3 regions of the Pseudarthrobacter sp. 01T43 genome follow, and region 2 is predicted to be linked to each of the others. Evidence: predicted binding sites of a transcription regulator. Region 2 holds the regulator's gene; each other region holds the start of a gene.
What was found. The regulator HrcA, encoded in region 2, represses chaperone genes, less so after heat shock. The targets are predictions, from matches to a motif close to TTNGCACTCGNNNNNNNCGAGTGCNAA.

Region 1 (10,351 bases), on a different contig from region 2:
GGTGCGAAGCGTAGCCGGTGTCCTCACCGCCCCAGTACGGGCTCGATGCCGAGAGTGCCTGGAAATGCGGGAAGTAGTTGACCAGGCCGTCCAGCACGGGAAGGGCCTTTTCGCGCCGGTCCAGGCCCACGTGGACATGCACACCGTAAATGACCATCTGCCGGCCCCACCATTGCGTGCGGTCGATCAGCTTGGCGTAGCGGGCTTTGTCTGTGACCGGCTGCAGCTGCGGCGGGCTGAACGGGTGGCTGCCGGCGCAGAACACCTCAACGCCCATGGGATCAGTGATTTCGCGGACGGCGGCCAGCGACCTGCTGAGGTCTTCCTTGGCTTCGCCGACCGTCTCGCAAATCCCCGTGACCAATTCCACGGTATTCAGTAGGAGTTCCTGCTTGATGTGAGGATGCTCGTCGTCTTCGTTAAGTTCGGGGTGCTTGGAAACCACGCCGCGGAGCACCTCGTTGGCCACCGATGCCAGTTCGCCGGTCTGGCCGTTCACCAGGGCCAGCTCCCACTCCACACCAAGCGTTGATTGCTTCGATGAAGCGAAATCAATCTTCAAATGCGTTCCTAACTGTTCGGTTGTCCGGGGGCGCGCGCCGCGTTCAAGTCTAGTGCAGGGGTAGCATCGAGCTAATGGCTTTGTTCGTGCGGACCCGTGACAGTATTCACAAAACTACCCTCTTCCTCGCGGCTGCTGCGGCCGCAGCCGCGCTGGCCGCCTGCACCGCTGTCCCGCCCACAGTGCCGGAGGCGTCACGCTCCGCCCCGGCCCCCGCGACTTCCTCCCCACCGGCGTCAGAAAGCCCGACGACGGCACCTCCCTCTGCGCCGCCCTCACCTGATCCCGGGCTGAGGCCGCTCGGCTGGGGCCCGGAACAGCGGGACCGTGACGTTGCTGCCGCAGCGGTGTCGGCGATGTCTGTGGAGGAGAAGGCAGGACAGGTGCTGATGCCCGTGTATGCGGGGACCGACCCCGCAGGCCAGGCTGCCGCCATAGAACGCCTTCACCTGGCCGGTTCCATCATCATGGGCGACAATATTCCGCTGGATGCCAGCGGCCAGGCAGACCCCGGAGCCATGATGGCCGTGAATGCGCGGCTCGCGCAGGCGGCCCGCGCCGACGGCAGGCCGTGGCCCGGGCTCATCGGCGTGGACCAGGAAGGCGGGATCGTGGCCAGGCTGGGCGCCCCCCTGACGGAATGGCCCACTCCCCTGAGCTACGGGGCCGCGGGCAACGTGCCCCTGGCCAAGGACGCCGGCCGGGCAACGGCCTCCGAGCTCGTGCCCCTTGGTTTCAACCTCGACTTCGCACCGGATGCCGACGTCACCATCGGCCCGGCGGATCCCACCATCGGGGCGCGGTCCATGTCCGGAAACCCGGATCAGGCCGGGCAGCTCGCAGTGGCGTTCTCCCAAGGGATGCTGGAAGCCGGTGTCCTGCCCACCCTCAAACATTTCCCGGGCCACGGCTCCGTCACCGTCGACTCGCACCAGAGCCTTCCGGTGCAGTCCGCAGGCATCCCCGAGCTCGAAGCCCGCGACTGGAAGCCGTTCGGGGCCGCCGTCGCAGCCGGAATGCCAATCGTCATGATGGGGCACATCGCCGTGCCCGCGCTCGAACCCGGCGTTCCGGCGTCGTTATCGGCGCCGTCTTACGCAGCACTCCGGGGCATGGGCTTCAGCGGCGTGGCCGTGACCGACGCCCTGAACATGGGCGCGGTCCAGCAGAAATATCCTGGCGGCTCCGCAGCCCCGGCGGCGCTCGCTGCCGGAGCGGACCTGCTGCTGATGCCTGCCGACGTGGGAACGGCCCATGCCGCCATCGTGAATGCTGTGGCGGCCGGAACCGTGCAGGCAGCGCGCCTGGACGAGGCAGCAACGCGGGTTGCCACCATGCTGGCCTGGCGGGGCCGAATAGCCTCATCCCCGGGTGCCCCGCAGGGAGCCGCCCCGGGCAGCAGCGGCGACACATCAGCGCGGGTCTCCGCCGCCGCCGTCACGGTGCTGTCCGGGCAGTGTTCCGGGGCCCTCGCCCCATCCGGCGTCCGGATTGCCGGAGGTTCGGACCAGGACCGGGCCCGGTTCGCGGCGGCCGCCGCCAAGGCCGGGCTCAGCATTGGCCAGGGCCCGCTGGTTACGCTCGTCGGCTACGCGGGACGTCCCGCCGGAGGCGACATTGCCGTGACGCTCGATGCGCCGTGGCCGCTGGCAGGCTCCAGCGCGCCCGTCAAGATTGCCCTCTATGGCCGGACCCCTGGCGCCTTCGATGCGCTGGTCGCCGTGCTCACCGGCAAGGCGACCGCCCCCGGGAAGCTGCCCGCCGCCGTCGGAAGCTTCCCGGCCGGCACCGGCTGCCCCTAACCTCACGTCCGCCGCCCAACTGGGTAGCAGCACATGTCGTTATGAGCACTCAAACCGACATGTGCTGCTACCCAGTTGGGGGGAAGCGCGTTTAATGGACGGGTGCCCATTCTGAATAAAGACATGACCCTCTGCATCTCGCTGTCGGCCCGGCCCAGCAACAACGGGACTCGGTTCCACAACCACCTCTACGAGCAGCTGGACCTGAACTGGATCTACAAGGCGTTTGCCCCCGCCGACCTGGCCCAGGCGATTGCCGGCGTCCGGGGCCTGGGGATCCGCGGCTGCGCCGTGTCCATGCCCTACAAGGAGGACGTGATGGCCCTCGTGGACGAGCTGGATCCTTCCGCCAAAGCCATTGATTCCGTCAACACGATTGTGAACACCGAGGGCCATCTGAAGGCCTACAACACCGACTACACGGCCATCGAACAGCTGCTCCAGAGCAACGCCGTGCCCACACACTACTCGGTGCTGGTCCAGGGCGCCGGAGGGATGGCCAAGGCCACCGTCGCTGCATTGCGCGACGCCGGTTTCGCCGAGGTCACCGTCCTCGCCCGCAATGAAACCACCGGCCGGGCGCTCGCGGAGCAGTACGGCTTCCAGTGGCGGGCAGCGCTCGACGGCGGCACTGCCGACTTGATCATCAACGTCACCCCTATCGGGATGGCCGGTGGTCCCGACGTCGAGTCGCTGTCCTTCCCGGAGGACGCCATCGCGGCGGCCAAAGTGGTGTTCGACGTCGTGGCGCTGCCGGCCGAGACGCCGCTGATCAAGGCGGCGCGTGGTGCCGGGAAGCAGGTGATCACCGGCGCAGAAGTGGCCACCATCCAGGCGCTCGAGCAGTTTGTCCTCTACACCGGAGTGCGTCCCACCGACGAGCAGGTCCGGGCGGCCGAGGACTTCATGCGCGCCCAGTAGGACGCGCCGCGCAGACCAAGGTTTAGACGGGTTCCACCGAGATGGCCACCCGGTCCTCCCCAATACGGGTCAGGACCAGGGTGGCCGTTTTGGTGCCGGCCTTCTTCCTGCTGCCTGCCTTGCCGCCTGGGAGCAGCTGCTTCCGCAGTTCTTCCGGCGTGACGGACATGCCGCGTTTCTTGATGTCCAGCACCGTGACGCCGTTGTCCTTGACCCAGAACTTGAGCGCCTTGACGTTGTACGGCATCACTTCCAGTACCTTGTAGGCGCGGGCGAAGGGCGTGTCCAGCCGGTCCGGCGCGCAAATGTAGGCGATGTGTTCGTCCAGCAGGTGCCCGCCGAGCTGAAGTGCGACGTCGGCCACCAGGCCCGCGCGGATCACCGCACCGTCGGGTTCGTACAGGTAGCCCTCTGCCGGACCAACCGGAGCGGTGGGACCGCCGTCGAAATCTTCGCCGCTGGTGATCTCGGCGGCACCCTGCGGCCCAAGAAGCAGGGCGGCGCGGCGGATGCCGGGCCGGCTGACGGAGTTGAACCAGAGGGTCACTTCAGTGACGTCGCCGCCCACCGAGACCCACTGCGCCTCACAGCCTGCAGGCACCGATTCGTGCGGCATGCCGGGGCCCATTTTGACGCCTACCGCCCGTCCGGTCTCCGCGAGCGATTCCACAAAGGACAGCGGCGGGGAGAACGCCTCGGGATCCCAGATCCGTTTGGTGCCCGACGTGGAGGTGACCCTGCGGGCGGGATCCAGCCAGACGCCGTCGACCCCTTCCAAAGAAACAGAAGTGGCGTCAGCGTGCACCACCGTGGCGTTGGGAAACGGAATGAGGTTGACGGTGGCGCACGCGGCCGTGGTTTCGTCCATCTCCACTGCAGTGACCGTAATGTCCATCGACGCCAGGGCCAGTGAGTCTGCGGCCAGCCCGCAGCCGAGGTCCGCAACATGGCGGACGCCAGCCTGCGCGAAGCGTTCGGCGTGCCGGGCGGCAACGTTGAGCCGGGTGGCCTGTTCAAGGCCCGCCTGGGTGAACAGCATGCTCCGGGCGAACTCCCCGAACTTGGCCTCAGCCTTGGTGCGCAGCCTGGACTGGGTGAGCACGGCTGAGACGAGTCCGGGGGAGTGTCCGGCCTTGCGGAGCGTCGAATTGAGTTCGAATGCCTCGTCCTCGCGGTACGGCCCCAAAGATGCCAGCAGTTCCCAGCCTTCGCTGGTCAGCAGTGGGGCGATCTGGTCCTGCGGTGCTTGAGACATGGATTCAAGCCTAGTGGAGGTGGCCAGGCGCCGGTTCCGGCTAGGGTTGAAGACATGGAAGACAGTGCAGGCACCCAGCCGTCCGGACCGCCCCGAAAAAGCCGCACGGATCTGGTGAAGATTGCCCGCCCCGCCCTGATTGCAGGATCCGCCATAGCGATTGTCTGCATTGCCCTGCTGGTGATCATCTTCTTCCTGGACACCTTCAACGCCACCGTCTATTCCGTGGGCGGCAAGGACATCCAGGACGCCACCGACGAAGCCCGCGACATCCGCAACCTCTACAGCGGCGCCCGGCTGGGCGGCATCATCCTGCTGGTACTTTCGCTGCTCGCGGCCCTGGGGGGCGCCGTCGTGCTTTATTTGCGGCGCGGCACCTTTACCGACGGGAACGACGGCGACGAGGACGTCGATTTCGACGACCTCGGACGCTGAGGCTCCAAAAGCTGTTCACTGGGGACATAATTCTGGCACTCGCCTTGACCGAGTGCTAACCAGTACATAGAGTCGTCATTAGCACTCTCCCTAGGAGGGTGCTAACACATGAAGAGCTGCCAACCAGGCTGCTGCCGGCACCGCGACGACGGTTTGCCAGCCACGGCGAAGCAACTCAACTGTCCATGAATTTTGCTGACGTAGAAGGAGAGGTCCGAGTGTCGGTCTCTATTAAGCCTCTTGAGGATCGTATTGTTGTCCGCCCGCTCGAAGCCGAGCAGACCACGGCTTCCGGCCTGGTTATCCCGGACTCCGCGCAGGAGAAGCCGCAGGAAGGCGAAGTTGTCGCAGTAGGCCCCGGCCGCTTCGAAGACGGCAACCGCGTTCCGGTCGACGTAGCCGTTGGCGACGTTGTTATCTACTCCAAGTACGGTGGAACCGAAGTCAAGACCGGCGGTACCGAGTACCTCGTGCTGTCCGCCCGCGACGTTCTGGCGATCGTCGTWAAGTAACTTTTGGATCCCCGTGCCGCTGACCATGCATTCCGCTGGTCAGCTGCGCGGGGTTCTGTCTTGAAAGGACAAAACCATGGCAAAGCAGCTTGCGTTTAATGACGCTGCACGCCGGTCGCTCGAAGCCGGCATCGATAAGCTCGCCAACACGGTCAAGGTGACGCTCGGCCCCCGCGGCCGCAACGTTGTTCTCGACAAAAAGTGGGGGGCACCCACCATCACCAACGACGGCGTCACCATCGCCCGCGAAATTGAGCTTGATGACCCGTACGAGAACCTCGGCGCGCAGCTGGCCAAGGAAGTAGCCACCAAGACCAACGATGTTGCCGGCGACGGCACCACCACGGCCACCGTGCTGGCCCAGGCCCTGGTCAAGGAAGGCCTGCGCAACGTTGCGGCTGGCGCCGCTCCGGGCCAGATCAAGCGCGGCATCGAGGTTTCCGTTGAAGCCGTTGCAGCCCGCCTGCTTGAGAATGCACGCCCGGTTGAAGGCACCCAGGTTGCCAACGTGGCCGCCATCTCCGCCCAGAGCGACGAAATCGGCGAGCTCCTCGCCGAGGCGTTCGGCAAGGTCGGCAAGGATGGTGTGATCACCATCGAGGAATCCTCCACCACGCAGACTGAGCTGGTCCTCACCGAAGGCATGCAGTTCGACAAGGGCTACCTGTCCCCCTACTTCGTGACCGACTCCGAGCGTCAGGAAGCCGTCCTCGAGGACGCCCTCATCCTGATCAACCAGGGCAAGATCTCCTCCGTCCAGGACTTCCTGCCGCTGCTGGAAAAGGCGCTGCAGAGCTCCAAGCCGCTCTTCATCATCGCCGAAGACGTCGAGGGCGAGGCCCTGTCCACGCTGATCGTCAACCGCATCCGCGGCACCCTGAACGTGGTTGCCGTCAAGGCTCCGGGCTTCGGTGACCGCCGCAAGGCCATGCTGCAGGACATCGCCACCCTCACCGGTGCGCAGGTTGTCTCCCCGGAACTGGGCCTCAGCCTGGACACCGTCGGCCTTGAGGTGCTGGGTACCGCCCGCCGCATCACGGTCACCAAGGACAACACCACCATCGTTGATGGCGCCGGTTCCGCAGAAGACGTCGCAGCACGGGTTTCCCAGCTGCGTGCCGAGCTGACCCGCACTGACTCCGACTGGGACAGGGAAAAGCTCCAGGAACGCCTGGCCAAGCTGGCCGGCGGCATCGGCGTGATCAAGGTTGGCGCAGCCACTGAGGTTGAGCTCAAGGAAAAGAAGCACCGCATCGAAGATGCAGTGTCCTCCACCCGCGCCGCCCTCGAAGAAGGCATCGTGGCCGGTGGCGGTTCCGCCCTCATTCACGCGCTGAAGGCCCTCGACGAGGACCCCGCAGTGAAGGCCCTCGAAGGCGACGCCGCCGCAGCTGTGGGCATCGTCCGCCGCGCGCTGGTCCAGCCGCTGCGCTGGATTGCCCAGAACGCAGGCTTCGACGGCTACGTCGTCACGGCCAAGGTTGCCGAACTCGAAACCAACAACGGCTTCAACGCCAAGTCGGGCGAGTACGAAGACCTGATCGCCGCCGGTGTCATTGACCCGGTCAAGGTCACCCGTGCAGCCCTCCGCAACGCAGCCTCCATCGCCGCGCTGGTTCTCACCACCGAGACCCTCGTGGTGGAGAAGCCCGCTGACGAAGACGAGCACGCAGGCCACGGCCACTAAGGTTGTAGCCGGCGCGTGGGCCCAGGCCCGCTGACAGTCGCAACGAGAAACCGGTCCAGCTTCGGCTGGGCCGGTTTTTTGTTGCCCTTAGCCGGCCGCCATCTCCTGCGTCTCGACCGCGCCCGCACGCTCGTAGACCAGCGACACGGCACCCTTCGGGAAGGTGCGCGCCGGCTCTGCGAGGCGGAAGGTAGCGGGGATGGATCCGGCGTCGAAGAGGCGCTTGCCTTGGCCGAGGGTGACCGGATACAGCCAGAGGTGGAGGCGGTCAAGCACGTCAGCCGTGAGCAGTGAACGGATGAGGACGCCGCTCCCGAACATGTGCACTTGGTCGTATTCCTCCCGGAGCCGACCGGCGGCCCCGGCATCCGGCAGCACGGTAGTTCCCGCCCAGGCCGGTGCCGTCAGGCTGCCGGAGACGACGAACTTGGGTACGCGGTTGAGTATGCTGCCGATCTCGTCGGTCTGATGGGGCCAGAAGGCGGCGAAGATGTCGTAGGTCTTGCGGCCCAGCAGCAGCGCGTCAATGCGGCCGATCTCTTCGCCGATGGCCGCGCCGGCCTCGTCGTCAGACACCGGCGCCTGCCAGCCACCGTAAGCGAAGCCGCCTTCAGGGTCTTCTTCGCGTCCGCCGGGCGCCTGGTAGACGCCGTCGAGGGTGATGAACAGGTTCGCGACGATGATGCCCATCCACCAAGTCTGAAACGGCATTCCGGCACTGTCCAGAGTCGGACGCCGTGGCAGACTGTTGCCATGCTGCTCGACGAGCTCGTGAAAACCACCAACGCCGTCGCGTCCACCCGCTCCCGGCTCGCGAAGGTCGAGGCCCTGGCCGACCTGCTGCGCCGGCTCGGGCCGGGGGAGATCGCCACGTCGGTCGGCTTACTCACGGCCAAACCGCGGCAGGGCCGGGTCGGGATCGGTTGGCGGGGCATGTCGGCAGCCATGGGGGAGCCGGCCGCCGAGCCGAGCCTTACCGTCACCGATCTCGATGCCGCACTGGACCGGCTGCTCGCCACCGCAGGCGCGGGCTCAGCCGCGGAGCGTGCCGCGACCCTTCGGACGCTCACCGCCGCCGCCACCGAGCGCGAGCAGGCCTTCATAGCGGGCGTGCTGCTCGGTGAACTGCGGACCGGCGCACTCGAGGGTGTTCTCACGGATGCCGTGGCCCGCGCCGCTGACCGGCCAGCCGACGCCGTGCGCCGCGCGGCCATGCTCTCCGGCGATCTCGGCGGGACGGCACTCCTGGCGATCACGGGCACGGCAGCCGAGCTTGACGCCGTCGGCCTGGTGCTCGGCCGTCCCGTGCAGCCGATGCTCGCCGCAACCGCGGCCAGTGCCAGCGAGGCGCTGGAGGTCACCGGGGAAGCATCCGTGGAATACAAACTCGACGGCGCGCGCATCCAGGTGCATCGCCTCGGCGACGACGTTCGCATCTTCACACGCACCCTGGCCGAGGTGACCCACCGGCTGCCCGAAGTGGTGGAGGTGGTGCGCGGGCTGCCGGTCCGCGATGTGATTCTCGACGGCGAGACCCTCGCCCTCGACGAGGACGGCGGCCCGCGGCCATTCCAGCAGACCATGTCCCGGTTCGGGGCGGATGCGGCGCGCGCAACCCTGCTCCATCCCTGGTTCTTCGACGTGCTGCACATCGACGGGCGGGACCTGCTCGACGAGCCGCTGTCAACACGCATCGATGTCCTGGAGCGCATCGCCGCCGAGCACCGGATTCCCGGGGAGATCACGGCGGATGCGGCTGTAGCCGAGAGAGTGTCCCGCGATGCGCTCGCCGCGGGCCATGAGGGCGTGGTGGTGAAGGCGGTGGGATCGGCCTACGCGGCCGGACGGCGTGGTTCGAACTGGATCAAGGTGAAGCCGGTGCTGACCTACGACCTGGTGGTCCTCGCCTGCGAATGGGGTTCAGGACGGCGCACCGGACTGCTGTCAAACCTGCATCTCGGAGCCCTGGACCCCACCGGCGAGTTCGGCGAACCCGGCGGCTACGTGATGGTGGGAAAGACGTTCAAGGGCCTCACCGACGCGCTGCTGGCCTGGCAGACCGGGAGGTTCCAGGAGCTCGAGGTCCGGCGCACGGCGGGCACCGTCTGGGTTGAACCAGTCACCGTCGTCGAGATCGCGATCGACGGCGTGCAGCAGTCCTCGCGCTATCCGGGCGGAATCGCCCTGCGGTTCGCACGCGTGAAGCGTTACCGCGACGACAAAACGGCGGCAGAAGCCGACACCATTCAAACGCTGCGGGGGCTGCTGCGTTCCTAGCAGCCTGTGGCGGGGTTCGTGTGATTGGCCTTGGACGTTGCCTGTCCGTAGGCTTGATGTTTTTGCCAGCCGGTTTTGAGGGGTCACTTGTGTTGATTGCGGGAACAGGGGCTGCCCGGGGCGGTACGGCAGGCGCCACCAGCGCCCACCGGAAGTCCACCTTCCGTCCCGAAGTCCAGGGGCTCCGCGCGCTCGCGGTCCTGATGGTGGTGACCTACCACGTGTGGCTGGGCCGGGTTTCGGGTGGTGTGGATATCTTCCTGCTGATCTCCGCCTTCCTGCTGACTTTGTCCTTCGTCCGGAAGGTCGAAGCGGGGACCTCGGTCCACCTCCTCCGGCACTGGCTGCACTTATTCAAACGGCTGCTGCCGGCCGCCGTCGTGGTGATCCTCGGTGTCCTCGCCGGCACCTGGCTGGTCCTCCCGCAAAGCCGCTGGCCCGCGGTACTGGATCAGGCCTGGGCGTCGCTGCTCTACCGGCAGAACTGGCTGCTGGCGGACACCGCCGTGGACTACTACGCGCAGGACCACGCCGGGGCGAGCCCGCTGCAGCACTTCTGGTCCCTCTCCATCCAGGGGCAGGTCTTCATCCTGTGGCCGCTCGTCTTTGCCGGCTCCGCCGTGGTGTGGCGGCTGCTTCGGCGGCGATTCAACACCAGCTACAGGGCGGTGCTGGCCGCCGCGTTTACCGTCATCCTTGCATGCTCGCTGGTTTTTTCGGTTGACCAGACAGCCACGAACCAGGCGTACGCCTACTTCGATACGAGGGCCCGGCTGTGGGAATTCGCCCTCGGCTCACTGCTGGCCCTGGGCCTGCCGTTGCTGAACCCAGGCAAAGTGCTCCGGGTGGTGCTCGGCTGGGCAGGCCTGTTGGCCATGATCTCCTGCGGGCTGCTACTGA
Region 2 (9,705 bases):
ACCCCAACGCTCCCGCGCGTGCCATGATTTTCGACTCGGTCTACGACACCTACCGCGGCGTGGTCACCTACGTCCGGGTGGTTGACGGCATGCTGCACCCCCGCGAACGCATCCAGATGATGTCCACCCGCGCCACGCACGAACTCCTTGAGATCGGGGTGAGCTCCCCGGAGCCCACCCCCTCCAAGGGCCTTGGTGTGGGCGAGGTCGGGTACCTCATCACTGGGGTGAAGGACGTGCGCCTGTCCAAGGTCGGCGATACCGTCACCAACCTCGCCAAGCCTGCCGCCAAGTCGCTGCCGGGCTATGCCGACGCCAAGCCCATGGTCTTCTCCGGCCTGTATCCTCTGGACGGCACGGACTACCCAGTGCTCCGTGATGCGCTGGAGAAGCTGATGCTCAACGACGCCGCGTTGGTGTACGAGCCCGAAACATCAGCGGCGCTGGGCTTCGGGTTCCGCGTGGGCTTCCTCGGCCTGCTGCACCTGGAAATCACCCGCGAACGCCTCGAACGCGAGTACAACCTGGACCTGATCTCCACCGCTCCCAACGTGGAATACGAGGTGACGCTGGAGGACAAGAAGGTGGTCCATGTGACCAACCCCAGCGAATACCCCTCCGGCAAGATCGCCGAGGTCCGCGAGCCGATGGTGTCCGCCACCATCCTCGCGCCAAACGAATTTGTTGGCGCCATCATGGAACTTTGCCAGAGCCGGCGCGGCGTGTTGGGTGGCATGGACTACCTCTCCGAGGACCGGGTGGAGATCCGTTACCGCCTGCCGCTTGCCGAAATCGTCTTCGACTTCTTTGACATCCTTAAGTCCAAGACCCGCGGCTACGGCTCGCTGGACTGGAAGGCCGACGGCGAGCAGGTAGCCGATCTGGTCAAGGTGGACATCATGCTCCAGGGCGAACAGGTGGACGCGTTCTCTGCCATCACCCACCGTGACAAGGCCTATTCCTACGGCGTCATGATGACCACCAAGCTGCGTGAACTCATCCCGCGCCAGCAGTTCGAGGTGCCCATTCAGGCCGCCATCGGCTCGCGAATCATTGCCCGCGAAAGCATCCGGGCAATCCGCAAGGACGTTCTGGCCAAGTGCTACGGCGGTGACATTTCGCGTAAGCGCAAACTTCTGGAAAAGCAGAAGGAAGGCAAGAAGCGCATGAAGATGGTGGGAACGGTGGAGGTGCCGCAGGAGGCGTTCATCGCCGCCCTCACCACCGACGAATCAAAGGACAAGGCCAAGAAGAAGTGACCCACGCGCAGTGGGGGACCCGCTGATGCCCAGCGTTCTTCCCCTTGGTGATCCGGCGCCGTCGGACGGTCTGCTGCCTGCCCAGGCGGCAGACGGTGCGGCGGCCCGGAACTTTGGGCTGTACGTGCACATCCCGTTCTGCGCGGTCCGGTGCGGTTATTGCGATTTCAACACCTACACGGCCACGGAACTCGGCGGCGGCGCGTCCCAGGACGCCTACGCCGGGACCGCCATCTCCGAGATCAGGATGGCCACCCGCGTCCTGACCGAATCCGGGCTGCCGGCGAGGCCCCTGAGTACGCTCTTCTTCGGCGGCGGGACCCCGACGCTCCTCCCGGCCGAGGACCTTGCGCGGATCCTGAGCGCCGCCGTCGCGGAATGGGGCCTGGAAGAAGGCGCCGAAGTCACCACCGAAGCGAACCCGGATTCGGTCACCCCCGAATCGCTGGCGCTGTTGAAGAGCGCCGGATTTACCCGGGTTTCGTTCGGCATGCAGTCGGCAGTTCCCCATGTCCTGAAGGTCCTGGACCGCACCCACACACCCAGCAGGGTTCCCCAGGTGGTGCAGTGGGCCCGTGAGGCAGGACTGGCCGTGAGCCTGGACCTGATCTACGGCACGCCGGGGGAGTCACTCGACGACTGGCGGTTTTCCCTGGAGACTGCCTTGTCCTATGAGCCTGACCACATCAGCGCCTATGCGCTGATCGTGGAGGACGGCACCAAACTCGCCGCCCAGATCCGCCGCGGCGAAGTTCCGGGAATCGACGACGACGACCACGCCGACAAGTACGAACTCGCCGACCAGCTCATCGGCGAAGCGGGACTCAGCTGGTATGAGGTGAGTAACTGGTCGCGGACGCCGGAGCAGGCTTGCCGGCATAATCTCGCCTACTGGCGCGGGGACGATTGGTGGGGCATCGGCCCGGGCGCACACTCGCATGTGGGCGGCGTGCGCTGGTGGAACGTCAAGCACCCCACCGCCTACGCGGGGCGGCTCGCCCAGGGGCTCTCGCCGGCTGCGGGCAGGGAAACGCTCGACGCCGATACCCGCGAGGTGGAGCGCGTGATGCTTGAGGCCCGGCTTGTGTCGGGGCTGGCAACGTCATCGCTGGGTGAGTACGGACGCCTTGCCGTGGCCGGGCTGATGGCCGAGGGTCTCGTGGACGCGCCCGCTGCCATCAAGGGAACATTGGTGCTGACCCTGAAGGGCCGCCTGCTGGCGGACGCCGTGGTCCGGAGAATCCTGCCGGACTAACGCTTAAGGCCAGCAACCGTGGGCCCACGCCCGCCGGGTCCCCTGGCCGAGCCTGCGAGGCTAGGGGGCGGGTGGGGACTATTTGATCCAGCGCAGGTTGTACGGGTAGCGGTGCGGCTGGCCCTTGTTGACGTGAATACCGGCGGAGACCGAGAAGCAGGTCAGCGCAATCCAGATGAGGGTGGCGATGACGGCGAAGATGTTCCCGACCACCGGAATAAAGACGAGGATGTTGGCCACCAGTGCCGCGATGGTGGGCGGCAGGCTGAAGTTCAGCGCTTCCTTGGATTCCTGCGCGGTGAACGGTCCGCGTTCACGGAAGATCAGGTAAATCAGCAGGGACGGTACACAGCCGAGGATCCCGCCAAAGTGTGCGAGCGTGGCCCATTGCCGGTCTTCGCTGGCCGTAAGGGGCAACGCATTTGCGGGAACGCCCTGGTACTCGGAACGGCCTTGGTCGTCCCGGTGCTCGCGTGCGTTTTGTGCCACGGTTTCATCCTTCGAAAGTGCAATGGTGCTGGTTTGGAGAATGCCGGTCGGGTGCGACAACAGCCTCTTCAGTACCAAGAATACTGGGTCACGCGGCAAATGCCGCGGTCGGGACAGCCCTTGGGCCGTTCACGGGCCCCGCGGAGTCATGGCGCCGTCAGGAAGTCAATGACTTCCTCCACCCGGCCGAGCAGTGACGCTTCCAGGTCCGCGTAGCTGCGGACCGCACCCAACAGCTTCTGCCAGCCCAGCCCGATGTCTTCCTTCGTGGAGTGCGGCCAGCCGAAGGCGGCCAGGATGCCGGTTTTCCYGTCCTGCCCACGGGGCACCACAGGCCATCGTTCGATGCCGAGCACGGCGGGGCGGATTGCCTGCCACACATCAACGTAGGGGTGTCCGACAATCAGCACATTCCCGGCGGCGCCCGGGGAGGCCATCACACCGGCCGCGATGCGCCACTCTTTGGAGTCCGGCACCAGGTGATCCACCAGGATCCCCAGCCGCCGGCTGGGCCCGGGACCGAAGGCGGCCACCGCCCCTGCGAGGTCATCGATGCCATGCAAAGGCTCGACGACGATGCCTTCCACCCGGAGATCGTCACCCCAGACCTTTTCCACGAGTTCGGCGTCGTGCTTTCCCTCCACCCAGATCCTGCTCGCCTTGGCCACCTGGGCACGCTGGCCCGCCACGCGGACAGAGCCGGACGCCGTCCGGCCGGCGGGCGCGGCCGCGCTCTGCCTGGGCGCCGGGGGCATGAGCCTGATGGGCTGGCCTTCCAAAAGGAACCCGAATCCAAGCTTGAACGAACGCGACTTGCCCCGCCGGTCTTCGAGGGCAACCACATGCATGCCGCCGGACTTCTCCACCCGGGTCACTGCTCCTACCCAGCCGGACTGTGCGTCTTCGAGGACCATGCCGCGTTCCACTGCAACCTCGGGGAGTTCGCTCCGGACGGGCGCGGTGATCTCCTGCGGACCCCAGTTCTGGTACTGCATGGATTGATTCCGCCTTGTGCTAGATCGTGCCCCGGAATGTTCGCCCGGAGCGGTACCAATGCTAACAACGGGGTGAGTCATATTAGACTGTTAGCACTTAGGCATGTCGAGTGCTAACGAGCCGTGACCATTGCCGTGAACAATGAGGCGCAACCGTGGATGGAGGTGGAGTGTGAGCGAGCCGCGCAAACTTGAAGTGCTGCGGGCCATTGTGGAGGACTACGTGCACTCCCGCGAGCCCGTGGGTTCCAAAGCCTTGGTTGAACGCCACCACCTCGGCGTTTCCAGCGCAACCATCCGCAATGACATGGCTGCCCTGGAAGACGAGGGCCTGATCACCGCTCCGCATACCAGCGCGGGCAGGATCCCCACTGACAAGGGCTACCGGCTGTTTGTGGATCAGATTTCGGCGGTCAAGCCGCTCTCTCCGGCGGAGAAGAAGGCCATCCAGTCGCTCCTTGAGGGCGCGGACGACTTGGATGATGCCCTGGACAGGACCGTCAGGCTCCTGTCCCAACTGACCAACCAGGTGGCCGTGGTGCAGTACCCGCATTTGAGCCGGGCCACCATCCGCCACATCGAGTTTGTCCTGCTGGCGCCACGCCAGGTCCTTCTGGTGCTCATCGCCACCACCGGCAAGGTGGAACAGCGCGTGATAGACGTCGGCCAGGACCTCGGTGAGGACACTATCGCCGCTTTGCGGACGCATTTCCTCGGCTCGCTGGCGGGCACGCCGCTCAGCCGGTTGGCCCAGTCACTGCCGGGAGTGGTTTCCTCCGTCGCGCCAGGACAGCGGGCAGCTGCCCAGGCGTTGGCTCAAGGGCTCGAAACGCTCGCCCATAGCAGCCGTGAGGACCGCATGGTGATGGCCGGCACTGCGAACCTGGCCAGGTCCAACGTGGATTTCCCGCTCAGCATCGGTCCTGTGCTGGAGGCCCTCGAGGAACAGGTGGTCCTCCTCCGCCTCCTCAGTGACATGGCGCAGGACCCGCGGGGTGTGACAGTGAGTATCGGCCGGGAAAACCCCTACGACGGACTGGCCGAAGCCTCGGTGGTCGCCACGGCCTACGGACCTGACAGCACGGCCAAGGTTGGCGTCCTGGGTCCCACCCGGATGGACTATCCCACCACCATGGCCGCCGTCAGGGCAGTAGCCCGCTATCTTTCAAGAATTCTGGGTCCGTAACAACAACGGTCCAGGCACCAAGAGCAGTGCCGGCAGCCTCGCTGCCGGAAGTACAACAGGGAAGAGATACGAACTTTGAGCAGCCACTACGACGTCCTCGGAGTCTCGCCGGAAGCCACCGGAGAAGAGATCAAGAAGGCCTACCGCAAGCTGGCCCGCACCCTTCACCCGGACGTTAATCCCGGGGACGATGCGTCGGACCGCTTCAAGGCCGTTACCCATGCCTACGAGGTACTTTCGGACCCCCAGAAGCGCCGCGTCTATGACACCACAGGCAATGAGAACGGCACCGACAATGGCTTCGGCGGTGGCAGTTATGCCGGCCAGGGCTTCGCGTTCCAGGACATCTTCGATACGTTCTTTGGGGCCGGCGGATCCTCGGGTCCGGCGTCCCGGGTCCGCCGCGGCCAGGACGCCCTCATCAGCGTCCGGATCGAACTGCGCGACGCCGTGTTCGGCGTCAACCGCAAGCTTGAGGTGGATACCGCCGTCACCTGTCCCACCTGCAACGGCTCGTGCTGCCGCGAAGGCAGCCACCCCGAGCGCTGCGATATCTGCGGCGGCAGCGGCCAGGTCCAGCGGGCCGTACGTTCCATCCTTGGCCAGGTCATGACGGCGGCTCCCTGCGGCAGCTGCGAAGGCTTCGGCTCTGTCATCAAGGATCCATGCAACGAATGCAACGGCCAGGGCCGCATTCGCAGCCGCCGGTCACTCACCATCAAGGTGCCCGCCGGCGTCGCAACCGGTACCCGGATCCAGCTGTCCGGGCAAGGCGAAGCCGGCCCTGCCGGCGGACCTTCCGGTGACCTTTACGTCGAGATCCGGGTCAACAACGATCCCACCTACGTCCGGGACGGCGATGACCTGCACGCGACGCTCCACATTCCTATGACTGCAGCTGCCCTGGGCACCGAAATGTCGCTGGAAACCTTCGATGGACTTCAGGAAATCGACGTCAAAGCCGGGACCCAGGCCGGCGAGGTCATCACCCTCCGCGGCCTGGGCGTCACCCACCTCCGGGGCTATGGCCGCGGTGACCTGCTGGTCCACCTGCAGGTGGAGACGCCGGCGAAACTCGATCCCGCTCAGGAGGACCTCCTGCGGCAATTGGCAAAGTTGCGCGGCGAACAGTTCACCGAGGGCAAGCTGACGGCCAGCGGTGGGGTCTTCGCCAAGCTGCGGGACCGGCTCGGTAACCTGTAGCTGTGAGCAACCCCGTCTTCTTCAGCGGAGCCGGGTCACTGGACCAGTTGGTTCCCGGTGCCCGTTATACCCTTCAGGGCCCCGAAGCGCGCCATGCGGTAACAGTCAAGCGATTGACGCCCGGGGAGTCCGTGGACATTGCCGACGGCGCCGGTAAACGGCTGACGGGAACGGTTGTTGCGGCATCACCCGCCGAACTCACCGTTGAATGCGCCGAACTGGCTGTGGAACAACAGCCTGACATCCGGCTGGTCCTGGTCCAGGCCCTGGCCAAGGGCGACCGTGATGAGCTCGCCGTGGAAACCGCCACGGAATTGGGGATCGACGCCGTGGTGCCCTGGCAGTCGGAACGTTCGATCGTGCGCTGGAAGGGTGAGCGCGCCGTGAAAGCCCATGCCAAATGGCAGTCCGTGGTCACGGCAGCAGCCAAGCAGGCACGGCGCGCCTGGATTCCCGAGGTGCGCGCCGCCGTCGAAACCCCCGGCCTGGTTGCCGCCGTGGCAGCCGCGGACCTTGCCGTAATCCTCCACGAAGACGCTGTGCGGCCGCTACGGTCCGTGCTGGAGGCATGGCAGGCCGCCGCGCCGGCGGCCTTGGGTCACCGGGAAGTCCTGCTCATCGTCGGTCCGGAGGGTGGGATCAGTCCCCGCGAAGTCACCAGGCTCTGCGGTGCCGGTGCCGTGACGGCACTCCTGGGCAACCATGTCCTGAGGTCCTCCACTGCCGGACCCGCCGCCGTTGTGCTTGCGAGCGATGTGTTGGGGCGCTGGAGCGCCGCGCAGGCCTAAGCTAACGGGCAGCGTGAACTAACCGGAGGTGTGAACTAACTGACGTTGAACTTCCGAGTGTCCACGTTCAGTTCCGCGCCGTTGCCGCCATCTGATTGCCATACGCGGAGCTCGTAACTTCCGGACGCGAGGCTAAGCGCAAGCGTAAAAAGTCCGGACTGAGCGGCGTCAGCACCGGCCGTGGTCTCACCGGTCAGGTACGGGGTCTTGTCCCCGTTTCCCGCGGCCCGCAGGATCTGCCACCGCAGTTTGCCCCCCGGGACGGTGCTGCGGCCTGTGATCTTGACACTGCCGCCGGCAATGTCCGTACCCTCCTGTGGATCGATGATCCACACGGGTGCCACCATGCCGGCAGCCCGTGACATCGGGGCACCCAGCTGGACATGGCCGAAGGCGAGGTAGTCGGTATGGCTGTCCACCAGAACCCGCACCTGAATCTGCTGGCCCGAGTCAATCAGGCCAGAGCTGGCCGCCGCCGCAGTGGCCGTGAATATGAGCTGCTGGATGGCACGTACGGCCATGTCGGCGTCGAGATTGCTGTTGAAGGCATCTGCGGAGACGTCGACGGTGATGACATTCTTTCCGGAGATCGAGGTTGCCAGCTCCGTGGGACTCTGCCAGGGCGTGAAGTAATCGGGGTCCAGCGGCTTGTCGGACATCATGGCCCGCAGCGCACGCGTCACCGGGTTCTCCTGTTCCGGGACGTCCCGGAACTCCCGGTAAAGGAAGACGTTGCCGTTGCTGCGGCCGATCCAGTACACGGGCGCTTTGTTCGAGGACTGCGTGGTTTCCAGGGGTGCGCTGGTGGAGGGCGCGCCGGGGGAGCCGGTGGCGGCAGCGGTGGAGTTCGCCGTCAAGGTGGGGTCGGGGCCGGGATCGGCAATGCAGCCGGTCAGCAGGAGGAGCGCCGGGAGGAGGGCCAATACGCCCCGCGCACGGAACGGCCGCGCGGCACGTTCGGCCGAGCGGGGGGCGGGTGTTTCCGGCACTCTGATTGCGCTGTCCTTCCTGGCTGTTAATGATGGGCCTTAGCCCAGTAAGCCGGTCCCCGGACGGCCTGGATTTCAAGCATGGCATAGTGCGGCACGCCTCAAGCGCCCAAATGACCGCACGGGCGCAACTGCAACGGGAACGATATGCGCCTGATATGAAGTTGATATCTAATGACGCCGGTCACCGGACAGTCGTACGCCCTGGAAGGCCCGTTGGCCGGGCCCTCCGTCGCCGCGACGAGGGCCCTCCTGGCGTAAGATGGAAGGAACCGCTGGCTCCCGCGTGCTCGGCCACAGCCCGCCCACGCAGCATCCGGCGGTATTAAGTTCGAACTGGAGGAGACCACGGGCCTGCGGGCCAGCACCATGACTGAATCAACGAACGGAAAGCGCCGGCTGAACACTGAGCGCGCCGCCGGAGAATTTCCCCATTCGCTTCCCGGTGTCCGGACGGAGGTGGTTCTCTTTGACAACTCCGATCAGATGGTCCAATCGCTCGGCAGCCATGACGAGGCCCTGCGGTACATCGAAGAACAGTTCCCGGCAGTCAATTTCCATGTCCGCGGAAACGAACTTTCCATCAGCGGCCCAGCGAACGAAGTGCCCCGCATCATGCGCCTCCTGCATGAAGTTCGCGGCCTTGTGGCCCGTGGCACCGTCATCAGCCCCGCCGTCCTGCAGCAGCTCGTGGCGTTGCTGCGCAGCCAGTCTTTGCAGAACCCCGTGGATGTCCTCACCCATGACATCCTCTCCAGCCGGGGAAAGACCATCCGGCCCAAGACGCTGAACCAGAAGAACTATGTTGACGCGATCGACGCCAACACGGTGATCTTCGGCATCGGGCCCGCCGGTACCGGCAAGACCTTCCTGGCCATGGCGAAGGCTGTCCAGGCGCTGCAGCAGAAGGAAGTCAGCCGCATCATCCTGACCCGGCCGGCCGTTGAAGCCGGCGAGCGGCTGGGGTTCCTGCCCGGCACGCTCAGTGACAAGATCGATCCCTACCTGCGCCCGCTGTACGACGCGCTTCACGACATGATGGACCCCGAATCGATCCCGCGCCTCATGGCCGCCGGGACTATCGAGGTTGCGCCCCTTGCCTACATGCGTGGGCGCACCCTGAACGACGCGTTCATTATTCTGGACGAGGCCCAGAACACCACGCCGGAACAGATGAAGATGTTCCTGACGCGTCTGGGCTTCGGATCGAAAATGGTGGTCACCGGAGACGTCACCCAGGTCGACCTTCCCTTTGGGACGCGTTCGGGGCTGCGCATCGTGGAGGAAATCCTGCAAGGCATCGAGGACGTCAACTTCTCAGTCCTGGACTCCACGGATGTGGTCCGCCACCGCCTGGTGGGTGACATCGTCCGCGCCTACGGCATTTGGGATGATGTCCAGCGGAACAAGGTCAAACATTCAGTAAGCCGTGAGAAGCGGGCGGAACGCGCATGAGCATCGAAGTGAACAACGAATCCGGCATCCAGGTTGATGAAGCGGAACTGGTGGCGTTGTCCCGGTACGTTTTCGAACAGCTGTAC
Region 3 (10,351 bases), on a different contig from region 2:
AGCGCAGGCCCCAGCCGGGCGGCGCAGCCACAGATGAGGTTACTTCCGTGAATCCAACCAAGGCCGAAGCCGGACTCGAGCTTGGCATCCTCAGCGATGCCGAGTTCGAGGCCTACTCACTCAAACACCCGCAAAACAGCTTCATCCAGTCCGCTGACTTCGTCCGGTTCCAGCGTTCCCGCGGCCTGGTGGTGGAACTCTTCGGTGTCAGGCGCGACGGCGAACTTGTCGCCGCCGGCAAGCTCAACTACACCACCAACCGCTGGGGCTACAAGGTGTGCGAGTGCGCCAAGGGCCCCCTCATGGACTACACGGACACCACCCTGGTGCGTGACGTCGTCAGACTTCTCAAAGAACGCGCCGCCGGCCGGAAAGCCGCCGAACTTCGGATCTCCCCGAACCTGACCTATATCGCCCGCGATGAAGACGGCGCCGAGCACCCCGAGCTGACGGACAACAGGCCGCTCGTGGCCGAGCTTGCGGGACTGGGGTTCGAGCACCAGGGCTCAGAGATGGACTTCGTCAACGTGAACTGGATGTTCATCAAGACACTCGAAGGCATCAAGGATTCCGAAGAGCTCATCATGAGCACCAGCTACCGGACCCGCAAGGCCATCCGCAAGGCGGAAAAGAACGGCGTGTTCCTGGAACAGGCCACCCTGGCGACCCTGGATGAGTTCTACAACGCGCTGAGCACCGCAGGGGACGAGAAGGGCTTCGTCTACCGGGAACGCGAATACTACGAACAGCTCCTGCGGACCACCTCGCCCGAGTTCACCAAACTCATGATGGCGAAGATCGACATCCCCGCGTATCGGAAGTCCATCACCGAACGCCTGGAAGCCGAAGCCGCGGCCGCCGCCGAACTGCGCCGCGAGGTCGAAGAATCCGGCAGCAAAAAGAAAGCCAACCGGCTCAAAGTGGTCCAGGACCTCGCGGACAGCTATGAGCGCAGTCTCAAGGACATCGAACGGTTCCCTGATTCCGTGGGCGTCGCCACCGTGGCCGCCATTCACTTTGTGTGCTTCGGCGACGAAGTGGTGTGCGTGATCGGCGGCACCAAACAGGACTACATCTACTTCAACGGGGCCACCTCCCTGTACTGGGGCATGATGCTGCACGGCCTGGAGAAGGGCTACGCCAGGTACAACTTCTATGGCACCTTTGGCATCGAGGGTCAGGACGAGGAAGGCCACGGCGGCTACCAGTTCAAGAAGGGTTTCGGCGGAAACGTGGTTCAACTCGTTGGCGACTTCGTGATGCCGGTCCGGCCCCTCGCCTTCCGGGCCAACCGCCTGGGCAGAGCCGCCGTTGCCGTCGCCAGGATACTGCTCGGCAAACTGCCGCTGAAGCGGCAGGCGTAACACCAAACCACACGCGCCAAACAGGGAGGAGGACCAACGTGACCAAACGTCCTGAAAATTCCCGGGGCAAGGCCCATACCGACGGCCTGCCCAAGACAGAGCCGCTCTCGCCTTCCCAGCTCCGCCAGGATGCTGCCGCGAAGCGGATGCTGCGACGCCTGGTCCAGGGGGAGAACCCGCCGACGGCGCCACTGAGCATCGTGGACAGGCTCGCCGGGAGCCCCTACGCCAACCCCATGATCCAGGTGGGAGGCGTGGACACCTCCGCCCGTAAGACCCTGGATTTTGCCCTACACCTGGCCGAGACCATGTTCCGCTACGGGGCCGGCGCCCTCGAGGTGGAGACGAGCATCATTGCCGTCACCGCGGCGCTGGGGCTGAAAAACATCGAGGTGGACATCACCAACCAGTCGGTGGCCATCAACTACGCTCCCAAGGACCAGCCGCCCATCGCGCTGCTTCGGGTGGTGCGGTCCTGGACCAACAACTACGCCGGGCTGGCGAAAGTGCACCGGCTGGTGACGGACATTGTGGCCGGGGGTGTGGGCCGCGATGAAGCCATCCGACGGCTGGACGAGGCCATCACCAGCCCCAAACCGTTCCCGCGCTGGATGGTCACCATGGCCTTCGGCGTGTTCGCGGCCGCCTTTGTGGGCGTCCTCGGCGGGGGACCGGCGTCCTCAGCCATCGCCTTCGTGGCCAACCTCGGGGTCAGCCTCCTTGCCCGTCAGCTGGGCCGGTGGCGGGTGCCGGACTTCTTTACGACGGCGGCGTGCTCCTTCGGTGTCACGCTCACCGCGCTGCTGTTGTGGCGCTTCGGCCTCACCAATGCACCGGCGATCGTGGTGGTGGGCGGCATCCTGCTGCTCCTCCCCACCGGGCGGCTGGTTTCCTCTGTCCAGGACGCCATCAACGGGTTCCCCGTGACGGCAGCGGGCCGGTTCCTGTCCACGCTGCTGACTTTTGGCGCCATTGTGGCCGGGATCGCGGTGGCCTCTGTTGCGGGGGCGATGAGCGGGATGCAGGCCATAGACGTCACTGAGACGTTCCCGCCCGCTTACGATCTGTGGGTCCTGGTGATCTTCATTGCCCTCGCCGTGATGGCCATCGGCATCACAGAGCAGACCTCCTGGGATCTGCTGCTGCCCACCGCGGGTGTGGGCGTGGTGGGTTACTTTGTGCTGCTGGGTGCAGGCTCCCTCGGCATCGGTGACCGGTTCTCCCCGGCAATCGCCGCCGTCGTGATCGGTCTGCTGGCGAGGGTGGTGGCACTGAAGATGGGCGCCCCGCAGCTGGTGGTTGCCGTTCCGGCCGCGCTGATCCTCCTGCCCGGCCTGACCATCTTCCGCTCCATGTACGTCCTGACCATCAAGGAGTCCGAGATCCTGTTTGGCGCCGGGGGGATGCTCAACGCAGGCGCGATTGTGCTGGGCACGGCGGCCGGCATTGTCCTCGGCGACACCCTCGCCCGGCCCCTGACGCGTAGCCTGGCCAGCAACGAGCGACGCCGCGCACGCCGGCGGTAGAGCGGTAAAGCCGCCTGCCTAGATCTTCCCGATCGGCAGCTTCTTCTCCGCCTGGAAATCGTCCTCCACCCGGCCCTTTGCCCAGTAGCCGGAGAGGGACACCTGGCTCCGTTCGAGGCCACGCTGGACAAAGAGCACGTTCCGCAGGGCCTTCATGTAGCCGCGCTCGCCGTGGGCAAAAACGTCAACCCGTCCGTCCGGCCAGTCGGCGTCGGCCACTGCGGAGACGAGGAGATCGCCTTCACCGGCGGGGGCACCGTTCCGGCGGAGCCAGTTGAGCTGGACGCCTGCCGGGGCCGCAATCTGCTGGATGTCGGCGTCGCCGTCCACCTCGATGAACGCCAGACCGCTGGCGTCCGACGGCAGAGATTCGATGACTGCGGCGATGGCCGGCAGGGCGGCCTCGTCCCCGGCAAAGAGGTACCAGTCGGCGCCGGGCGAGGGGTTGTAGGCCCCTCCGGGGCCGGTGAAGGTGAAGGTGTCACCGGGCTTCGCGGTGGCCGCCCAGGGGCCTGCCAGTCCTTCGTCGCCGTGGATGACAAAGTCGATGGCCAGTTCCTGGGCTGCCGTGTCCACCCACCGGACCGTATAGGTGCGGGTGAAAGGCCACTGCGCCCGGGGCATGGTTTCGCGAATGGTCCACAGATCCAGCGGCTGGGCGTACTCAACGCCGGGCTGCGGGAACACAATCTTGACGTAGCGGTCCACAAAGGCGTTGTTCGCGTAGGTGGAAAAGCCCGGGCCGCCCGCCACGATCCTGACCATGTGCGGCGAGAGTTCTTCCCGTCGGATGACGGTGAGGTCAATCTGCGGACGGGTGTTCTTCGTTGCGCTCGTGGCGGCCGGGACGGTACTCATAAGGCAACCCTAAGCTAAACGACCGGCGGGGAGCTCCCAGGTTACGCCGGACGAGCCCTGTTCCCGCAGCAGCCCGTTGATCCTGCTGAAAGGCCGTGAGCCGAAGAAACCGCGCGACGCCGACAAGGGGCTCGGGTGCGCGCTGGCCACCACCGCCGCGCCGGGCAGGAGGGACCGGACGCCGTCGGCATCCTTGCCCCAGAGCACCGCCACGAGCGGCAGGCTGCCGCCGTCGGCGGCACGGCGGTTGGCCACCGCGGTGACTGCCGCCGTCGTAATTGCCTCCCAGCCCTTGCCGCGGTGCGAGCCGGCGGCGCCCGCCCGGACGCTCATGACCCTGTTCAGCAGCAGGACGCCCTGACCGGCCCACGCGGACAGGTCGCCGTGGACGCGCGGCGGAATGCCCAGATCGGACTCCAGCTCGCGGTAGATGTTCGCCAGGCTCCGGGGGATGGGTCGTGTCCGCGCGTCGACGGCGAAGGCAAGGCCTACCGCGTGGCCGGGGGTCGGGTAAGGGTCCTGGCCCACAATGAGGACTTTGACCTCAGCCAGTGGCTGCCTGAAGGCGCGAAGGACGTTCGACGGCGATGGCAGCACTTGGTGCCCCGCGTCCACTTCCGCGGCCAGGAAGGTGAGGACGCCGCGCAGCTCCGGTTCAACCGGGCCCAGCGCGGCCGCCCAGTCGGCGACCATCAACTCACGGAGCGGCATTGCCGCCAACTCGGCGAAACCAACGGCGTCCGCCGGCTCCTCCGCCAACTCGAACAGGGCGTCAGATTCAAACACGGTCCCATTCTCGCAGGGTTCCCCCCGGGGCCGCCGGTTAGTGCGGCCGGGCTTCAAATGACAAGCATGTTATTTACGCCGTAGCATGGGATGAGATTTCCAACCTCACCAGCGAAGGGATGTGCCGTGGCGGAGCCTGCTCGGGAACACCTGCCGGACGCCGCGGAACAGACCCCGCTGCTGGCTGACTTCACCCTTCGTGACTCCCCGTTGAGCGAGCGCGACCAGCAGATGCTTGCCCTGGAACGGCAGTGGTGGAAGTACGCCGGGGCCAAGGAACAGGCCATCCGGGAGCTCTTCGACCTGTCCGCGACACACTACTACCAGCTGCTGAATGCCCTCATTGATTCCGAGGCGGCGCTGGCCCACGACCCCATGCTGGTCAAGAGATTGCGTAGACTACGTACGTCGCGTCACCGGGCACGCACTGCTCGCCGCCTGGGTTCCGACGCCTGACTAACTTCGTGCTGAGCCATCAGCAGCAATCAACAAGGACGTCTCTGCACCATGACCAAATACGCTCGCGATGAATTCGACAAGGTACCGGAGACCGCCTCGCGGCAAGGCGTCCACCGCACGGCCTCGGCGCCCGTCCGGCGGAAGCTCTGGCCGGTCCTTGCGGTAGGGATCGCGGCGCTGGCCATCGGACTTGTCTCATTCCTGATTCTCCCCAAACTCGGCTTCACCCAGGCCGGCAGCGAGCTGTCCACAAGCCTCGAAACGTCAGCATCCCCCGTAGCGAGCGCCGCCCCATCGGCCAGTGCGGAACCGTCCCCCAGCGCCGGGCCGTCGGTGAGCACTGAGCCTTCTGCGAGCCCGGAGCCCACGGCCTCTCCGTCCGCCACTGAAACGCCGGCCGCCCTCCTGAACAAGTCGCAGGGCGTTGCCGTGTACAACGCGGCCGGCACCGCCGGGCTCGCCGGACGGGTCAGTGCGGTGCTGCAGAACGACGGCTGGAAGCTGGGACAGGTCGGCAACTGGGCCGGAGCGCCGCAACAGGCGTCCAGGATCTTCTATGCGGGTGAAGCTCAGCGGGCCAACGCCGCAGCGCTGGGGACCCTCCTGGGCATCCCCACATTGGTCAACAGCCAGGAATTCCAGCTGCCTGTTGTAGTGATACTGGGGCCGGACTACCGGTAACACCCACCCCCGGAAGCCCCGCGGTCACGCGTCAATAACTTTCGTGCCGCGGAGGGCCATGAGGCTCGGCCACCGGGACGGGTTGTGGCTAGAGTGAATTCAGGCTTCGGTCCCTTTCGCGGCGCAAAAAGCTGTACACGGCGCACAGCTGCACGCGCATACGGCTTACGCGGCTCACAGTGAGGTGGATCGTCGGCACTACGGAAAGAGTGGACATCATGGCATTGGGAACCGTCAAGTGGTTCAACGCCGAAAAGGGCTATGGCTTCATTACCGTGGATGGCTCCGGGGATGACGTCTTTGTGCACTGGTCGGCCATCGACGGCGAAGGCTACCGGGCCCTCGAAGAGGGGCAGCGCGTGGAGCTCGAAGTCGGCGAAGGCGAGAAGGGCCCGCAGGCCGAAAGCGTCCGGCCCGCAGAGTGAACGGCGGCAGCCTGCCTTCAGCAATCCTCCGGAGCACCACAGCGGCGGCCGTTCTGCTGGCATTGGCCGGGTGTGCCGGCACCGCCGGGGGCAACGCCCGGCTGGACACCGTTGAAGCCTCCGGCGATGGTGTCCTGCGCATCGGCATGATCCTGGACAACACGGGAAAGCAGAGCTTCCTCAACGACGCACAACGGGCGGCCGCGGAGGTCGCCGTCAAGGACATCAACGCCGCCGGAGGCCACAAAGGCAAGCCTGTTGAATTGATCATCGGGGCCGGCGAAGATACCGGAGCGCAGGCCAAAAACCTCGTTGACGGTAAGGCTGACGTGGTGATTGGACCCACGGATTCCAGCCATGCGGCAGCCGCCATTGACGTGCTGTCCGCCGCCAGGACTCCGCTGATCTCGCCGGCGAATTCAGCGGGGGCGCTGAGCACGTACAAGAGCGGCGGCTACTACTTCCGGACGGCGGCAGCGGACGTTGCCCAGGCCTCCGTATTGGTGAAGCTGGCCAAGGATAGCGGTGCCAAGAGCATTGCCGTTGTCCACCAGGACAGCACCTATGGCAAGGACGTCTCCGCCGCGGTGGCCGGTGCCGCCACCGCCGCGGGCCTGGAAACCGTCAGCACCTCGGCGTTCAAGCCGGGTGCCGCGCAGCAGGCAGCCGCCGCGGCCCGGATGGCAAAGCCCGACGCCGTGGTCCTGATCGCCCGCGACGATGCCCAGGGTGCCCTCGCGGAACTCAATAATGCGGGGCTGGCCGGCAGCAAGCTGATCCTCAGCGACGGTGCCTTCGCGCAGTACGGCTCGGGGCTTGGCTCGAAAGCCCTGGACGGTGCCCGTGCCGTGGTGCCCGGCGTGTTCGCCTCGGCGGCCTTCCAGGCGCGGCTGCTCGAAGCGAATCCGGCCTTGAAGGACCTGTCCTTCGCGGCCGAGGCCTACGACGCGGTGAACCTCGCGGCTTTGGCTGCGGCTGTGGCCGATGACGACGCCGGTCGCTCCATCGCGGCCAACCTCATACCTGTTTCTGGCGGGACAGTTGCCGGGCAGGACACCGGCCAGCCCGGCAAACCGTGCCTCTCATATGCCGACTGCCTTGCGGTTGCGAAGACTGGGGCAAAAATCAATTACGACGGCGAATCGGGGCCGGTCGCCTTCGACTCCCATGGAGATATCACCACGGCGAACTTCATGGTGTTCACGTACGGCGCGGACAACCGGGCCGTACTCACCGGACGCGAGGCAGCAGGCCGGGCGGCGGGCTGATCGCCAACGGCGAACGGCCGCCGACGGATACGCGGTTTCGGGGCCCATTCGCTTGCACTCTCACCTAGGGAGTGCTAATTATTGAGTTAGCACTCCTACGTACCGACTGCTAAAGCAACGTCCGGCATCCGCCGGTTGCGGAGCTTGGCGCCGGGCCTGGAGCGAGAGAAACACCTAGCTGGAGTGAGATCCCCAGCCGCGGCATACAGAGGCCGCGGTCAAAGATCGTCCGTCGCGGGCACTGCAGTGAGGTTCATTCTTAACGACTGTCCCGAAAGGACTACTGCCGTTATGGCCAAGATCATTGCATTTGATGAAGAGGCACGCCGCGGTCTTGAGCGGGGCCTGAACATCCTCGCCGACGCCGTCAAGGTCACCCTCGGCCCGCGTGGCCGCAACGTCGTCCTCGAAAAGAAGTGGGGCGCCCCCACGATCACCAACGATGGTGTTTCCATCGCCAAGGAGATCGAGCTGGACGATCCTTACGAAAAGATCGGCGCCGAGCTGGTCAAGGAAGTTGCCAAGAAGACTGATGACGTCGCTGGCGACGGTACCACCACGGCAACCGTGCTGGCCCAGGCCCTSGTCAAAGAAGGCCTGCGCAACGTCGCAGCCGGCGCTGACCCGCTGTCCCTCAAGCGCGGCATCGAGAAGGCTGTWGAAGCCGTCACGGTTGAGCTGCTYGCCTCCGCCAAGGAGATCGARACCAAGGAAGAGATCGCRGCCACSGCYTCCATCTCCGCCGGTGACGACGAAATCGGCGCCCTGATCGCCGAAGCCCTGGACAAGGTTGGCAAGGAAGGCGTCATCACGGTCGAGGAGTCCAACACCTTCGGCCTGGAGCTTGAGCTCACCGAAGGCATGCGCTTCGACAAGGGTTACATCTCCGCTTACTTCGTSACCGACRCMGAGCGCCAGGAAACGGTCCTTGARGACCCGTAYATCCTGATCGTCAACTCCAAGATCTCCAACGTSAAGGAACTSGTTGCKGTCCTGGARAAGGTCATGCAGTCCWMCAAGCCGCTGCTGATCATTGCCGAGGACATCGAGGGCGAGGCCCTGGCCACGCTGATCGTCAACAAGATCCGCGGTACGTTCAAGTCTGTTGCCGTCAAGGCTCCGGGCTTCGGCGACCGCCGCAAGGCCCAGCTGGCCGACATTGCTGTCCTCACCGGTGGCCAGGTCATCGCCGAGGAAGTCGGCCTCAAGCTGGAGACCGCCGGACTGGAACTCCTGGGACGCGCCCGCAAGGTTGTTGTCACCAAGGACGAAACCACCATCGTTGAAGGTGCCGGCGACGCCGACCAGATCGCTGGCCGCGTTTCCCAGATCCGTGCCGAAATCGAAAACTCCGATTCCGACTACGACCGCGAGAAGCTGCAGGAACGCCTGGCCAAGCTGGCCGGCGGCGTTGCAGTCATCAAGGCCGGTGCCGCAACCGAAGTTGAGCTCAAGGAACGCAAGCACCGCATTGAGGACGCTGTCCGCAACGCCAAGGCTGCTGTTGAAGAAGGCATCGTCGCCGGTGGCGGCGTTGCACTGATCCAGGCCGGCGCCAAGGCGTTCGCCAACCTGAACCTCACGGGTGACGAAGCAACGGGCGCCAACATCGTCCGCGTTGCCATCGACGCTCCGCTGAAGCAGATCGCCTTCAACGCCGGCCTCGAGCCCGGCGTTGTGGTGGACAAGGTCCGCGGCCTGCCCGCAGGCCACGGCCTGAACGCAGCAACCGGCGAATACGTCGACCTGCTGGCTGCCGGCATCAACGACCCCGTCAAGGTAACCCGCTCTGCCCTGCAGAACGCGGCTTCCATTGCCGGTCTGTTCCTCACCACCGAGGCCGTAGTGGCCGACAAGCCGGAGAAGAACGCTCCGGCCATGGGTGGCGGCGACGACATGGGCGGCATGGGCGGCTTCTAGCCCCCAAAAAGCCCAGGCAAGACGCACCACAGCACAACGCACGACGGCGGTTCTCACCAAAGGTGGGGGCCGCCGTCGGCCGTTAACCCGGGTAACCTGCTGACCCCGACTTGCTCTATCAGGTTTGGTTCCCAAAAGTGCCCCTTGGCAACCAAACCTGATAGAGCATCGCGGCCCGCATCGGCCCGCATCGGCCCGCATCGGCCCGCATCGGCGCGGGAGTGCGCCGGAACTCTGGCAGGATGGAACAGTGACAATTACAGCAGCTGCCGACGGTTCGGCTTTAGGAAACCCGGGCCCGGCCGGCTGGGCCTGGTACGTCGACGACGAGTGCTGGCGGGCGGGGGGATGGCCGCACGGCACCAACAACCAGGGTGAGCTGATGGCCGTGCTTGACCTGTTCCGCGCTACCGCCCATGTTCCTGACGAGCACCTGAGGGTCCTCTGCGACAGCCAGTACGTCATCAACTCGATCACCAAATGGATGCCGGGCTGGAAACGGAAGGGCTGGCGAAAAGGTGACGGCAAGCCTGTCATGAACTTGGAGCTGCTCAAGGAACTGGACCGTGAAATCGCCGGCCGAAAGTACACGTTTGAATGGGTTAAGGGCCACGCCGGTCATGACCTCAACGAGGCAGCCGATGAACGTGCCCGCGCCGCAGCCACCGCCTACCAGCAGGGGGTCGCGGCCCGTTCCGGCCCCGGGTTCGCCGGTGCCCCCGTCTCAGCGGGCCACTCCCAGTCAGCGGGCCAGTCCCAGACCACCGCGGGGGCTGCTACTGCTGCCGGGGCTGGGAGTGCAGCCGCCAAAGCCGGGAGTGCTGCCGCGCTTGCCCGCACGGAGCCTTCTCCCGCCGTCGGCGCGAGCCCCCTCGGAAATGCGCCCTTTGAGGAGCCGGACCTGTTCAGCGAACTCGAGGCCGAGGCGTTCGACGAAGCGGTGGCCACCGGGGCGGAACCGAGCCCGGAGGCGATCGTCGAGGCCCTCGAACGCGAGCTGGCCGGCCCGGAGGTCAGGGGCGACATAGGCCGCACCGGCGTCCTCCTGCACCCGGACTTTATGG

Region 1: a site for HrcA is predicted at 5,008-5,034, ahead of groES (co-chaperone GroES). Genes of this name have one in related genera too.
Region 3: a site for HrcA is predicted at 7,454-7,480, ahead of groL (chaperonin GroEL). Genes of this name have one in related genera too.

What each region holds. Positions count from the first base shown of each region.
Region 1 covers NZ_JBFTPV010000004.1:56,577-66,927, forward strand. The annotation lists gene AC1DIM_RS06010 (glutamate--cysteine ligase) at 1-562, opposite strand, end outside; gene AC1DIM_RS06015 (glycoside hydrolase family 3 N-terminal domain-containing protein) at 919-2,364, shown strand; gene AC1DIM_RS06020 (shikimate 5-dehydrogenase) at 2,467-3,285, shown strand; gene AC1DIM_RS06025 (class I SAM-dependent methyltransferase) at 3,308-4,540, opposite strand; gene AC1DIM_RS06030 (hypothetical protein) at 4,595-4,975, shown strand; gene groES (co-chaperone GroES) at 5,194-5,487, shown strand; gene groL (chaperonin GroEL) at 5,564-7,174, shown strand; gene AC1DIM_RS06045 (dihydrofolate reductase family protein) at 7,262-7,864, opposite strand; gene AC1DIM_RS06050 (ATP-dependent DNA ligase) at 7,928-9,451, shown strand; gene AC1DIM_RS06055 (acyltransferase family protein) at 9,544-10,351, shown strand, end outside.
Region 2 covers NZ_JBFTPV010000002.1:282,042-291,746, forward strand. The annotation lists gene lepA (translation elongation factor 4) at 1-1,259, shown strand, start outside; gene hemW (radical SAM family heme chaperone HemW) at 1,285-2,514, shown strand; gene AC1DIM_RS02930 (DUF4870 domain-containing protein) at 2,593-3,003, opposite strand; gene AC1DIM_RS02935 (DUF3097 domain-containing protein) at 3,150-3,998, opposite strand; gene hrcA (heat-inducible transcriptional repressor HrcA) at 4,171-5,184, shown strand; gene dnaJ (molecular chaperone DnaJ) at 5,260-6,387, shown strand; gene AC1DIM_RS02950 (16S rRNA (uracil(1498)-N(3))-methyltransferase) at 6,390-7,175, shown strand; gene AC1DIM_RS02955 (GerMN domain-containing protein) at 7,211-8,164, opposite strand; gene AC1DIM_RS02960 (PhoH family protein) at 8,534-9,619, shown strand; gene ybeY (rRNA maturation RNase YbeY) at 9,616-9,705, shown strand, end outside.
Region 3 covers NZ_JBFTPV010000021.1:20,271-30,621, reverse strand. The annotation lists gene AC1DIM_RS16180 (peptidoglycan bridge formation glycyltransferase FemA/FemB family protein) at 48-1,364, shown strand; gene AC1DIM_RS16175 (threonine/serine exporter family protein) at 1,403-2,890, shown strand; gene AC1DIM_RS16170 (siderophore-interacting protein) at 2,909-3,748, opposite strand; gene AC1DIM_RS16165 (uracil-DNA glycosylase) at 3,758-4,534, opposite strand; gene AC1DIM_RS16160 (DUF3263 domain-containing protein) at 4,661-4,990, shown strand; gene AC1DIM_RS16155 (LytR C-terminal domain-containing protein) at 5,042-5,674, shown strand; gene AC1DIM_RS16150 (cold-shock protein) at 5,893-6,099, shown strand; gene AC1DIM_RS16145 (ABC transporter substrate-binding protein) at 6,096-7,367, shown strand; gene groL (chaperonin GroEL) at 7,659-9,287, shown strand; gene AC1DIM_RS16135 (RNase H family protein) at 9,538-10,351, shown strand, end outside.